One region of the Geobacillus zalihae genome, then DNA from elsewhere that is predicted to be linked to it. Evidence: a T-box and tRNA genes for the amino acid it is inferred to sense, from the RefSeq annotation. Region 1 holds a T-box; the other holds one or more tRNA genes.
What was found. A T-box is a leader RNA that pairs with one kind of tRNA and senses whether it is charged. The one in region 1 lies ahead of alaS (alanine--tRNA ligase), so its partner is inferred to be a tRNA-Ala.

Region 1 (6,701 bases):
AAAGTTCCGCATTTTTCGCCCTTGACGGTCAAAAAATGCAAAGCCAGGGGAGGAAACGCGCCGGTCAATCGAAGCCCTTCGCAACATTTGTCGGACAAACAAGAAGATGTCTGAACCATTGCATGGAACACAACTTATCGTTTCTCAGCGCATAATACGACAATAAGAAAAGGGGCCCCGATCCTTTTGGCCCCCCTCTGCTGTCCGTTATTCGTCGTCTTCCTCTTCCTGTTCAGCGCAAAACGTATTCCATACTTCTTCGATCATGTCCCACTCTTCTTCCGTCTCGATTGGGAGCAGTTCGCCTTCTTTGTTCTCATCCCCAGGGATGAAGGCGGAAACGTGCACTTCCGTCTCGCCGTCCTCGTCTTCGGCTTCGGCGCCGACCGGATAGTAAAACACATACGATTTGCCGAAATCATCTGATTCAAACGTAAACAAAATTTCGCACAGCTGCTCGTTGCCATGTTCGTCGACAACCGTAATATGACGGTCTCCGTGTTCCATGTTTTCTCCTCCAATTTATCGTTTACTGTCCAAATATGACTGCAAAATGACGGCCGCCGCCATTTTGTCGATCACTTTCCGCCGCTTTTTCCGGCTGACGTCGGCAGCGATCAACATCCGTTCGGCGGCCATCGTCGACAGCCGTTCATCCCAAAGCACAACGGGCAAAGAAAACTCCTCGCGCAATTTGGCGGCGAACCGCTCGCTTGCCTCAGCGCGCGGCCCGAGCGTGCCGTTCATGTTTTTCGGCCACCCGACGACAATCGTATCGACGCCGTACTCATCGATGATGGCGCGCAGCCGCTTTAAGCCGTAGTCGCCGCGCTCCGTATCAATGGCGATCGTTTCCAATCCTTGCGCTGTAAGGCCGAGTTCGTCGCTAACGGCAACGCCGAGCGTTTTCGTTCCCAAATCTAATCCTAGCGTCCGCATCAGGTTAATCCTTTCGTTGCCCCTGTAAATAGAATTTCACCAATTCCTCGATTAATTCGTCGCGTTCGATTTTGCGGATGAGCGCGCGCGCATCTTTATGGCGCGGAATGTAAGCCGGGTCGCCGGACAGCAGGTAGCCGACAATTTGGTTGATCGGGTTGTAGCCTTTTTCTTGCAAGGCGCCATACACCGTCAACAACACTTCGCGGACATTCGTTTCCGCCGGCTCTTCGGAAAAATGAAACTGCATCGTTTGATCAAACGAGCTCACCGTTTCCACCTCGCTCTTTGTTCGGGCCATCCCCTTCTCTTACATCCATTGTACACGATCCGCGCCCATTTAGGAAATGGATTTCACCCACGTTTCGACATAGTTGAGCGCCTCGGCGACTTTCTGCGCATCTTTGCCGCCTGCCTGCGCCAAATCCGGCCGTCCGCCGCCTCCTCCGCCGCAGCGTGACGCCACTTCTTTCACCAGTTTGCCGGCGTGGAATCCTTTTTTCACCAAATCGTCCGTTACTGCGGCAATCAGTTGCACTTTTCCGCCCTGGGCGGACGCCAACACGATGACCGCCGTGCCGAGCTTTTGTTTCAAATCATCAGCCATGGCCCGCAGTTGGTTCATGTCATTGGCCTGCACTTTTGCCGCCAACACCGGCACGCCGTTTACATCTTTCACTTGACGGGTGAGGTGCTCAGCTTCCATATGGGCGAGGCGGGCAGCAAGCGATTCATTTTCGCGCTCGAGCTCTTTCAGCACGGCAAACAGTCCGTCAAGACGCGCATTCAATTCTTTCGGGCTTGTTTTCAGTTTTTGCGCCGCCTCTTGCAAAATAGCAAGCTGTTCGCTCATAAAGCGGTATGCCGCTTCCCCGGTCACCGCTTCAATCCGGCGCGTGCCGGCGCCGATGCCGGACTCGGAGACGATTTTAAACAACCCGATGGCTGATGTGTTGGGCACATGGCAGCCGCCGCACAGCTCGAGGCTGTAGTCGCCGACTTTGACGACGCGGACGATGTCGCCGTATTTTTCGCCAAACAGCGCCATCGCGCCCATCGCTTTCGCTTCCTCGAGCGGTTTATAAAAAATGTCAACCGGGAGGCTTTTCCAAATTTGTTCGTTGACGATGGCTTCGATGCGCTCGAGCTCCTCTGGCTTCACTTGCCCAAAATGGGTGAAGTCAAAACGAAGCCGGTCCGGGGCGACAAGCGACCCCGCTTGGTTGACATGGCGGCCGAGCACGTCTTTTAGCGCTTGATGGAGCAAATGGGTCGCCGTATGGTTTTTTACGATGCGCATCCGCTTTGCTTCATCGACGCGCGCCGTATAGCGGGATCCTTTTTTCACCGTTCCGCGTTCGACGATGATCGCATGAAGATGTTGGCCGTTCGGCGCTTTTTGCACATCTTTGACGACTGCTGTTCCTGTTTCGCTTTCAAACACGCCTTGGTCAGCGATTTGTCCGCCGCTTTCGGCGTAAAATGGCGTCACATCGACGATGATTTGCGCCTCTTCGCCGGCTTTCACTTCCTCGACAAGCCGCCCGTCTTTGACGATGGCGATGACCGTCGATGCGGCAACAAGCTCATCGTAGCCGACAAACCGGCTTTCATCTTTAATGTCACCGAGCACTCCGCCTTGGACTTGCATCGAATCGACATCTTGCCGGGCCGCGCGCGCCCGTTCGCGTTGCCGCTCCATCTCGCGCTCAAATCCGGCATGGTCGACCGTCATGCCCGCTTCAGCGGCGTACTCTTCCGTCAGCTCGATCGGAAAGCCGTACGTATCATACAGGCGGAACGCTTCCTCGCCCGGAATGACACGGCTTCCTTGCTCTTTCGCCTTTTCGATCACCTCCGCCAATATGGCGAGCCCTTCATGGAGCGTTTCATGGAACCGTTCTTCTTCCGTCCGGATGACGCGGGCGATGAAATCGGCTTTTTCTTTCACCTCCGGATAGTAGTCGTGCATAATCTCGCCGACGACCGGGACGAGTTCGTACATAAACGGACGTTCAATGCCGATATGTTTCGCATAGCGCACCGCGCGGCGGAGCAGGCGGCGCAGCACATAACCGCGGCCCTCATTTGACGGCAGCGCCCCGTCGCCGATCGCGAACGTCACGGCGCGAATATGGTCGGCGATCACCTTAAAGGCGACGTCTTTGTCCGGATCTTCGCCATACCGCTCGCCGGAAATTTGCTCGGTGGCGCGGATGATCGGCATAAACAAGTCGGTTTCAAAGTTCGTCGGCACGTCTTGCAAAATCGAGCACATCCGCTCCAAGCCCATGCCGGTGTCGATGTTTTTCTTCGGCAGCGGCGTGTACGTGCCGTCCGGGTTATGGTTAAACTGCGAAAAGACAAGGTTCCATACTTCTAAATAGCGGTCATTTTCCCCGCCTGGGTACAGCTCCGGATCGTTCGGGTCGTTGCCGAACGCTTCGCCGCGGTCGTAAAAGATTTCCGTGTTCGGACCGCTCGGGCCTTCGCCGATGTCCCAGAAGTTGCCTTCAAGGCGAATGATCCGCTCTTTTGGCAAGCCGATTTCGTTGCGCCAAATGTTGTACGCTTCCTCGTCTTCCGGATGGACGGTGACGGACAACCGTTCCGGATCAAAACCGATCCATTTGTCGCTCGTCAAAAACTCCCATGCCCAATGGATCGCTTCACGCTTGAAGTAATCGCCGATCGAAAAGTTGCCGAGCATTTCAAAAAACGTATGGTGGCGCGCCGTTTTCCCGACGTTTTCGATGTCGTTGGTGCGGATCGATTTTTGCGCGTTGCAAATGCGCGGGTTTTCCGGAACGATGCGCCCGTCAAAGTATTTTTTCAACGTCGCGACGCCGCTGTTGATCCACAACAGCGACGGGTCGTCGACCGGAATGAGCGATGCGCTCGGCTCAACCGCATGGCCTTTTTCTTGGAAAAACTCTAAAAACATGCGCCGCACTTGGGCGGATGTCAGCTTTTTCATGATGATCCTCCCCTTTCGCCTTTTATATAAAAAAACTCCCATCCCCTGCAGGGACGAGAGTTATGCTCGCGGTACCACCCTGTTTATGGGCAAAAAACGCCCATCACCTCTTTGGCCGTAACGCAGCCTTGCGTCAGGTTTTGCCTGCGCTCCGGATTAGCCTTCTGTTGCCCTTCATCTGGAATTTCTTTCAGCCGCGGAAATTCCTCTCTGTGCGCGAACTCGCGCGTTAAGATGGACTGCAACATACTCGATCCGTCATCGCGTTATGTATTCGCTTTTTTCATTGAAAGATTATAGACAAGCAGAGAGCATTTGTCAATGCGAAGCATAATGCTCTTTCCAATGGGCGATGGCCACTTTCAGCACCGCCGCCGTCGGAACGGCAAGAATGAGGCCGAGCACGCCGGCGAGTTCACCGCCGGCAAAGAGGGCGAGCATAATGGCAAGCGGATGCATATGCACGCTTTTGCCGACGATCAGCGGCGACAAAACGTTCCCTTCTAAAAACTGCAGGGTAAAAATGATGACAAGCACGATCACGACCATTTTCAGCGAGACGGTGGCAGCCAAAATGACCGCTGGAACGGCGCCGATCAGCGGGCCAAAATACGGGATGATGTTCGTCACGCCAATGACAAAGCCGAGCAACAGCGGATAATCCATGCCGGCAAGCCACAAGCCGAGCGCCGCCGCCAGACCGATCGCCGCACAGACGAACAGCTGGCCGCGAATGTAGCCGCCGAGCGATTCATCGACATCCTTCAAAAACGCCATCCCCGGCCCACGCCACCGCTTCGGTGTCATGTACCAAACCGCTTTTTTCAACACATCGATGTCTTTTAACATATAGAAGACGATAAACGGAATGATCAACAGCGTCGCCGCCGAACCGATGAACGATTTGGCGGCATGAATCGCCATCGCGACGGCGGCCGCCGCTGCTTGCTCGATCTCGGCAAACATCCCCTCGATGCGTGTGTGCACCTCAAGCGGCCAATTCGACGTCTCGTCGTGGATGTGGCGCACCCATTGGCGGTATGTATTCATCAAAGACGGCAGCTGTTCATCCAGTTCACGCAACTGGGCGATGAATAGCGGCACGCCGCGGTACAAGCCGTAGCCGACCAAACCGAAAAACAACAAATAAATCAACAAAATGGCAAGGGCGCGCGGCATTCCTTTGCGATGGATGGATTCCACAAGCGGGTAGAGCAAATACGTAATAAACGACGCCAGCAAAAACGGCGTCAACACCGTTGCGATAAAATCGATGACCGGCCACCAAACGTCTTTCATCCGAACGATCAAATAGATGATTGCCGTAATCAGCAGCCATTTTCCGATGCGAAAGAACGACAGCCATTGTTGCTCGCCCATCGCCACACCTCCTACCGTTTAGTGTAGGAGATGCGGCGAGAAATATGCCTTCACCGCTTTTAGCACTATTTGACAGCCACAAGGCGCCGCCCCCGCGCAAAGGCGAGGGCGGCAGCGCCGTCAGCGGATCGCTTGCATCAAGCGGCGGCGCATCCTCCGCATCGTGCGACCGTTCATCCAATCGTTTCGTTGGGCGAGCTGATAAGCGGCGACGCCTAATCCGACTGCTAACAGCGACGTCATCATCCGGTTCATGCGTGTCCCCCCTAAAATTGGATCGTGCGTTCGTGGTCGTCAAACAAGTCGTCAAGGGAACTCAACGTTCCGTCTTCTTCCACTTGATGGGCGTGGATCATCCCTTTCGAGACGGACAGCTCAATAAAGCAATCCCAGCAGTAGTACTGGTTGACGCCGATTTTCCCTAAATTTTTTCGTTTGCAATTCGGGCAAATGAGCATGGACAGCCACTCTCCTTACATCGTTGTTTCCACGGTGACCACGCCTTCTCTGGCGGTGAACGGAGCGAGCTCCATTCGTTTCTTTCCTTCGGTCAAATCGGAAAAAAATCCCTCGCTGATCTCGTATCCGTCAATTTTGCCCAATTGCCCGTCAAAATATACGTCATCCAACAGTCCGATCGTTGTTCCGTCCGCGGCGACAACCATGCTGCCGGCGAGGCCGCGTTCGCCGTAAAGAGAGTGGCCGCTGTCAGGAGAAGGAAACGGCTGGAAGCTATCTGCATCACAGATGATGACTCGGTCGTTTTCGAACGACTGCACGGCTGAAAGCGGCAAATAGCGGCGGCGGCCGAACAAACCGTCCTGTTCCGCGACAAGCCCTTTGACCGCGCCGTGGCTGGTAAACCAAATGTCAGCGATCGTTCCGACCATTTTTCCCGTCGTTTGTTCATAAATGGGAAGGCCCTTGATGTCGGAAAACGTCCGCATCGTTCTCCCACCTTTCCAGCCACCTTTAGCTTGGCTCATCGCCCATAAAGTCATACGGCGTAACGTTTTCCATCCCCATGTTCGCCTCTTCAAACGGCAGTTCGACCTCGACAAACGGAGCCGCCGCCCCCGCCAGCTTCTCAGCGAGCGCCGTCTGGCGCGCTCCGTCGCTTTGTTTTGCGACGCCGAATCGAAACGCTTCCTCTTCCCCGCATAAAACGAGAAACTGCTTGCTTCTTGTCACCGCAGTATACAACAAATTCCGTTTCAACATCCGGTAATAGCTTTTGACGACGGGCAAAATGACGATTGGAAACTCGCTTCCTTGCGCCTTATGAACCGAACAGCAGTACGCATGGGTGATTTGTCCTAAATCTTGCCGTGTGTACGTCACTTCAATGCCATCAAACGAGACGACGAGCAAGTCTTGCTTTTCGATATTTTCTTTGGCGTAAAAA
Region 2 (6,701 bases), 1.5 Mb from region 1:
GATGTTGGCTTAGAAGCAGCCACCATTTAAAGAGTGCGTAATAGCTCACTGGTCGAGTGACTCTGCGCCGAAAATGTACCGGGGCTAAACGTGCCGCCGAAGCTGCGGGATGACCGTTGGTCATCGGTAGGGGAGCGTTCTAAGGGCAGAGAAGCCAGACCGGAAGGACTGGTGGAGCGCTTAGAAGTGAGAATGCCGGTATGAGTAGCGAAAACAGAGGTGAGAATCCTCTGCGCCGAAAGCCTAAGGGTTCCTGAGGAAGGTTCGTCCGCTCAGGGTTAGTCGGGACCTAAGCCGAGGCCGAAAGGCGTAGGTGATGGACAACAGGTTGAGATTCCTGTACCACCTTCTTCCCGTTTGAGCGATGGGGGGACGCAGGAGGATAGGGCGAGCAGGCGGCTGGAAGAGCCTGTCCAAGCCGTGAGGCTGATCCGCAGGCAAATCCGCGGATTGTAAGGCCAAGCGGTGACGGCGACGGAGTGATCCGGAAGTCCCCGATTTCACACTGCCAAGAAAAGCCTCTAGCGAGGGAAGAGGTGCCCGTACCGCAAACCGACACAGGTAGGCGAGGAGAGAATCCTAAGGCGCGCGGGAGAACTCTCGTTAAGGAACTCGGCAAAATGACCCCGTAACTTCGGGAGAAGGGGTGCTCTTTGGGGTGAAGAGCCCTGAAGAGCCGCAGTGAAAAGGCCCAAGCGACTGTTTATCAAAAACACAGGTCTCTGCGAAGCCGAAAGGCGACGTATAGGGGCTGACACCTGCCCGGTGCTGGAAGGTTAAGGGGAGCGCTTAGCGGAAGCGAAGGTGCGAACCGAAGCCCCAGTAAACGGCGGCCGTAACTATAACGGTCCTAAGGTAGCGAAATTCCTTGTCGGGTAAGTTCCGACCCGCACGAAAGGTGTAACGACTTGGGCGCTGTCTCAACGAGAGACCCGGTGAAATTATACTACCTGTGAAGATGCAGGTTACCCGCGACAGGACGGAAAGACCCCGTGGAGCTTTACTGCAGCCTGATATGGAATTTTGGTATCGCTTGTACAGGATAGGTGGGAGCCTGGGAAGCCGGAGCGCCAGCTTCGGTGGAGGCGGCGGTGGGATACCACCCTGGCGGTATTGAAATTCTAACCCGCACCCCTTAGCGGGGTGGGAGACAGTGTCAGGTGGGCAGTTTGACTGGGGCGGTCGCCTCCCAAAAGGTAACGGAGGCGCCCAAAGGTTCCCTCAGAATGGTTGGAAATCATTCGGAGAGTGCAAAGGCACAAGGGAGCTTGACTGCGAGACGGACAGGTCGAGCAGGGACGAAAGTCGGGCTTAGTGATCCGGTGGTTCCGCATGGAAGGGCCATCGCTCAACGGATAAAAGCTACCCCGGGGATAACAGGCTGATCTCCCCCAAGAGTCCACATCGACGGGGAGGTTTGGCACCTCGATGTCGGCTCATCGCATCCTGGGGCTGTAGTCGGTCCCAAGGGTTGGGCTGTTCGCCCATTAAAGCGGTACGCGAGCTGGGTTCAGAACGTCGTGAGACAGTTCGGTCCCTATCCGTCGCGGGCGGAGGAAATTTGAGAGGAGCTGTCCTTAGTACGAGAGGACCGGGATGGACGCACCGCTGGTGTACCAGTTGTCCCGCCAGGGGCACCGCTGGGTAGCTATGTGCGGACGGGATAAGCGCTGAAAGCATCTAAGCGTGAAGCCCCCCTCAAGATGAGATTTCCCACCGCGCAAAGCGGGTAAGATCCCTCGAAGATGACGAGGTCGATAGGTCCGAGGTGGAAGCGTGGCGACACGTGGAGCTGACGGATACTAATCGATCGAGGGCTTAACCTAGAAAAGTGGAAGCGCCGCGATTAGCTCTCGAAGCCAAATGTTCTTCACCCGCAGGGGTGCTTGCACCCCGAGGGGGAAGGTTATTTGGCAGAAGAGAGCTAGGCGCTGGAACTGGACAGCAAGAAAAGTGGAGGCCGCCCGCTTATCGGCGAGGTGCGCTGGAGGGCCTGCGAGGAGGCTGTCGCCGCCGCAGCAGGACCGAAGCGTCGCGAGCCGATGGCGGCCGGAACTAGACAGTGAAAAGCGCAGGCGAGCGGGTCGCCGCGACGGGCAAATGTTCTTCGCCTGCAGGGATGTTCACATCCCGAAGGCGAAGGTTATTTGACCCCGAGCGGCGGCGAGCCGGAGCTGGACAATGCGAAAAGCGCAGGCGAGCGGCTTCTTCCTGAGCACGGTTATCTAGTTTTGAGGGAATGAAAAAGTCTTGACAACAGGTCAACTTTCCTTATAATAAGACTTGTCCATTGTTGCCTAGTGGCTATGGCGGAGGGGAAACACCCGTTCCCATCCCGAACACGGAAGTTAAGCCCTCCAGCGCCGATGGTAGTTGGGGCCAGCGCCCCTGCAAGAGTAGGTCGCTGCTAGGCAATTTCGTGGAGGATTAGCTCAGCTGGGAGAGCACTTGCCTTACAAGCAAGGGGTCGGCGGTTCGATCCCGTCATCCTCCACCATCTTAATATAAAAGCTGACTTGCTTTCTCATCATCGTGGGGTGGAGCAAAGAGCCTTTGCTTCAACGAATCCGCTTCCAGTTGCCTCGACGCATCTGGCATCTTTGAATCAGCTTGTAGAGGAAGAGGCGACGAACAACAACGATAAGAGCATTGTGCAAATTAATTTACTTTCTTATCGCCGCGGGGTGGAGCAGTCCGGTAGCTCGTCGGGCTCATAACCCGAAGGTCGCAGGTTCAAATCCTGCCCCCGCAACCAAAATTGGTCCCGTAGTGTAGTGGTTAACATGCCTGCCTGTCACGCAGGAGATCGCGGGTTCGAGTCCCGTCGGGACCGCCATTCTTTCAAAATTGTGAAAGATGAAAAAATATGGCTCGGTAGCTCAGTCGGTAGAGACGAGCATCCGCATCGTCGAATCTGCTGCGAGTTGTCCCGACGCATCTGGCTTCTTCGAATGGGCTAGTAGAGGAAGGGACACAAAAATCATCAACGAACAAGGGAAAAATAAGATAAGGCTCGGTAGCTCAGTCGGTAGAGACGAGCATCTGCTTCATCGAATTCGCTTCGAGTTGCCTCGACGCATCCAGCATCGTCGAATCCGCTGGCAGAGGAAGAGGCACAAAGCGGTATCAATAGGCAGTGTGAAAAATATAATACGGCTCGGTAGCTCAGTCGGTAGAGCAAAGGACTGAAAATCCTTGTGTCGGCGGTTCGATTCCGTCCCGAGCCACCATTTTTATCATAGTTCCGAAAGAAGATTCCTGCTTCATGCAAAGCTAAGTGGGAGTAGTTCACAGACATGTCAGATGTTCAAACCACCCCGGCTTAGTTCAATGGGTAGCCACGAGCACTCGCATCGTCGAATCTGTTGCGAGTTGCCTCGACGCACGAGGCTTCCTTGAATGAGCTTGAAGAGGAAGAGGCACAACCAGGCAGACAACATGAATCACTAGCTAATTTTAAATGTGCCGGCTTAGCTCAATTGGTAGAGACGAGCATCGGCATCATCGAATTGGCTGCGAGTTGCCTCGACGCACAAGGCTTCCTTGAATGAGCTTGAAGAGGAAGAGGCACAACCAGGCAGACAACATGAATCACTAGCTAATTTTAAATGTGCCGGCTTAGCTCAATTGGTAGAGACGAGCATCGGCATCATCGAATTGGCTGCGAGTTGCCTCGACGCACAAGGCTTCCTTGAATTAGCTGGCAGAGGAAGAGGCAGGTAGAGCTAGGTAGTACCTAGAGTGTTGTCCTAACCATGAGCCATTAGCTCAGTAGGTAGAGCAACGAGCTTTGCATCATCGAGTTCGCTTCGAGTTGTCCCGACGCATCTTGCTTCCTTGAATATGCTTGTAGAGGAAGGGACATCACTATCCTAGAGTGTTATCCAACTCGTGAGCCATTAGCTCAGTAGGTAGAGCATCTGACTTTTAATCAGAGGGTCGGAGGTTCGAGTCCTCCATGGCTCATCGTCTTGCGGAAGTAGTTCAGCGGTAGAACACCACCTTGCCAAGGTGGGGGTCGCGGGTTCGAGCCCCGTCTTCCGCTCCACTTCCGCCGGGGTGGCGGAATTGGCAGACGCACAGGACTTAAAATCCTGGGGTAGGTAACTACCGTGCCGGTTCGAGTCCGGCCCTCGGCACTTGTGCGCTCGTAGCTCAATTGGATAGAGCATCTGACTACGGATCAGAAGGTTAGGGGTTCGAATCCTCTCGAGCGCGTTTTGTCGGGAAGTAGCTCAGCTTGGTAGAGCACACGGTTCGGGTCCGTGAGGTCGCAGGTTCAAATCCTGTCTTCCCGATTTATCATGGGGCCTTAGCTCAGCTGGGAGAGCGCCTGCTTTGCAAGCAGGAGGTCATCGGTTCGATCCCGATAGGCTCCACCTTTTGACTTAAATTTGGCGGTGTAGCTCAGCTGGCTAGAGCGTACGGTTCATACCCGTGAGGTCGGGGGTTCGATCCCCTCCACCGCCACCATTATCGGACCTTTAGCTCAGCTGGTTAGAGCAGACGGCTCATAACCGTCCGGTCGTAGGTTCGAGTCCTACAAGGTCCACCATTATTATTGTTGCTTTTTTGGAGGAGTACCCAAGTGGTTGAAGGGGTCGGTCTTGAAAACCGAGAGGCGCCGCAAGGCGCGCGGGGGTTCGAATCCCTCCTCCTCCGCCATGCACTTTAAAATCATGCCGGCTTAGCTCAATTGGTAGAGACGAGCATCGGCATCATCGAATTGGCTGCGAGTTGCCTCGACGCACAAGGCTTCCTTGAATGAGCTTGAAGAGGAAGAGGCACAACCAGGCAGACAACATGAATCACTAGCTAATTTTAAATGTGCCGGCTTAGCTCAATTGGTAGAGCAACTGACTTGTAATCAGTAGGTTGCGGGTTCAAGTCCTGCAGCCGGCACCAGATCGAGGCGACTATGGCGAAGTGGTTAACGCACCAGATTGTGGCTCTGGCATGCGTGGGTTCGATTCCCACTAGTCGCCCTTTTCATTATATTCTATATTTGCGTGTGTAGTTTAGTGGTAAAACCTCAGCCACGAGCATTCGCATCATTGAATTAGCTTCGAGTTGCCTCGACGCATCCAGCTTCCTCGAATTAGCTTGCAGAGGAAGAGGCATGGAAGAGCGTGGCAGATGTTGACTCCAAATGATATGCGTGTGTAGTTTAGTGGTAAAACCTCAGCCACGAGCATCTGCATCATCGAATCTGCTTCGAGTTGCCCCGACGCATCTGGCTTCTATGAATCAGCTGGTAGAGGAAGGGGCATGGAAGCAGCGTGGCGGATGTTCAACTAAATGATATGCGGGTGTAGTTTAGTGGTAAAACCTCAGCCTTCCAAGCTGATGTCGTGGGTTCGATTCCCATCACCCGCTTTTGACGGGCCTATAGCTCAGCTGGTCAGAGCGCACGCCTGATAAGCGTGAGGTCGGTGGTTCAAGTCCACTTAGGCCCATTATTTTCCATTGAATGTTTTTTGGCTATTCGCTATAATAATGGGCGAACAATGCCCCATCGTTCCACAGCAAAAGCGGAGCGACGAGCTTCACATCTTCGAATTCGCTGCGAGTTGCCTCGACGCATCTCGCTTCCTTGAATTAGCTGGCAGAGGAAGAGGCAACGAGCACATTTGGAAGATGTGCATAACATATAGTTATTCATCATTCCGCAATAGCTCAGCGGTAGAGCAACCGGCTGTTAACCGGTAGGTCGTAGGTTCGAATCCTACTTGCGGAGCCATGTTACGGAGAAGTACCCAAGTGGCTGAAGGGGACGGTTTGCTAAACCGTTAGGTCGCAGTTTTGCGGCGCGCGGGTTCAAATCCCGCCTTCTCCGCCATAATGGCCCGTTGGTCAAGTGGTTAAGACACCGCCCTTTCACGGCGGTAACACGGGTTCGAATCCCGTACGGGTCACTGGTTGCTGGCACCAGAGATTCTGGTGCCCTTTTGTACAATTTCTTTTGTCGATTTTTGCGTTTTTTTCTTGCGATGCGTGTGGAAGTCTGTTATAATGTCTCTCGTTAGCTTTAAAATTATGTTATGATGCTTGGGGACAACGCAGTGTTTCGTTTCGTTAAAGAACGAGGCATTGCGTTTTTTTATTTATCACCCTAAACCGAGAAGCCCCCCACTTCCACGCGTGAGCGTAGGTGGGAGAGCGTTCAAGTAGGGAGGGAGTCCCCCGTTTCCAACGGCAGGAAAGTGGGGGGAGAAGATCAAACGAACAATTGGGCGTCGGCTTCGCCGCCATGAATTTGCACAAACATCGTTTGGATGGCTTGAAGCTGGCGCTTGGCGGTTTCTTCTGGCGTTGATGGGAGAAAGTAAACGATTTGCAAAGCGTTTTTCGTTTCTCTCGTCACGGCGGTCCGCTCCGAATCGACGATCGGACTGCCAAACGGCCCTCGTTCATCTTTGCTGACGAGTTTGTTGGCAAAGTTGACTGTGCGGCCGTTTAACGCGATGTATTCATCTTGTTCCGTGCCGATCGTGAGCGTCACTGTCCCGTTGATGCGGTCTAGATCATAGATGCCGAGTGGAATTTTATAATAGAGTGAAAAAAAGTTGTTTATGTCTGCCGCTGAATGGATAGGCGAAATGAAGCTTTTTTTCTGGATGCGTCGGTACAGGCTTTCACTTGACGGTCGATAGCGGCTTGGGTCCGTTCCGATTTGTTTGAAAGTACGGCGCCATTCGACC

Region 2: it has a tRNA-Ala gene. The T-box ahead of alaS (alanine--tRNA ligase) is inferred to sense a tRNA for this amino acid. The anticodon was not compared.

Annotation. Positions count from the first base shown of each region.
Region 1 covers NZ_CP129217.1:2,562,414-2,569,114, forward strand. Annotated here, with positions in the region: gene QWV57_RS13005 (DUF1292 domain-containing protein) at 208-507, opposite strand; gene ruvX (Holliday junction resolvase RuvX) at 523-939, opposite strand; gene QWV57_RS13015 (IreB family regulatory phosphoprotein) at 944-1,210, opposite strand; gene alaS (alanine--tRNA ligase) at 1,280-3,916, opposite strand; T-box leader at 3,963-4,187, opposite strand; gene QWV57_RS13025 (AI-2E family transporter) at 4,235-5,296, opposite strand; gene QWV57_RS13030 (YrzQ family protein) at 5,417-5,551, opposite strand; gene QWV57_RS13035 (YrzR-like zinc ribbon domain) at 5,563-5,754, opposite strand; gene QWV57_RS13040 (PRC-barrel domain-containing protein) at 5,770-6,243, opposite strand; gene recD2 (SF1B family DNA helicase RecD2) at 6,269-6,701, opposite strand, start outside.
Region 2 covers NZ_CP129217.1:521,421-528,121, forward strand. Annotated here, with positions in the region: rRNA gene QWV57_RS02620 (23S ribosomal RNA) at 1-1,826, shown strand, start outside; rRNA gene rrf (5S ribosomal RNA) at 2,297-2,413, shown strand; tRNA gene QWV57_RS02630 (tRNA-Val) at 2,422-2,497, shown strand; tRNA gene QWV57_RS02635 (tRNA-Met) at 2,679-2,755, shown strand; tRNA gene QWV57_RS02640 (tRNA-Asp) at 2,761-2,836, shown strand; tRNA gene QWV57_RS02645 (tRNA-Phe) at 3,155-3,230, shown strand; gene QWV57_RS02650 (hypothetical protein) at 3,396-3,551, shown strand; tRNA gene QWV57_RS02655 (tRNA-Lys) at 3,894-3,966, shown strand; tRNA gene QWV57_RS02660 (tRNA-Gly) at 3,974-4,048, shown strand; tRNA gene QWV57_RS02665 (tRNA-Leu) at 4,054-4,139, shown strand; tRNA gene QWV57_RS02670 (tRNA-Arg) at 4,145-4,218, shown strand; tRNA gene QWV57_RS02675 (tRNA-Pro) at 4,225-4,298, shown strand; tRNA gene QWV57_RS02680 (tRNA-Ala) at 4,307-4,379, shown strand; tRNA gene QWV57_RS02685 (tRNA-Met) at 4,397-4,473, shown strand; tRNA gene QWV57_RS02690 (tRNA-Ile) at 4,479-4,555, shown strand; tRNA gene QWV57_RS02695 (tRNA-Ser) at 4,575-4,665, shown strand; tRNA gene QWV57_RS02700 (tRNA-Thr) at 4,830-4,905, shown strand; tRNA gene QWV57_RS02705 (tRNA-His) at 4,913-4,985, shown strand; tRNA gene QWV57_RS02710 (tRNA-Gly) at 5,306-5,376, shown strand; tRNA gene QWV57_RS02715 (tRNA-Ile) at 5,383-5,456, shown strand; tRNA gene QWV57_RS02720 (tRNA-Asn) at 5,666-5,740, shown strand; tRNA gene QWV57_RS02725 (tRNA-Ser) at 5,747-5,839, shown strand; tRNA gene QWV57_RS02730 (tRNA-Glu) at 5,844-5,915, shown strand; gene QWV57_RS02735 (B3/B4 domain-containing protein) at 6,218-6,701, opposite strand, start outside.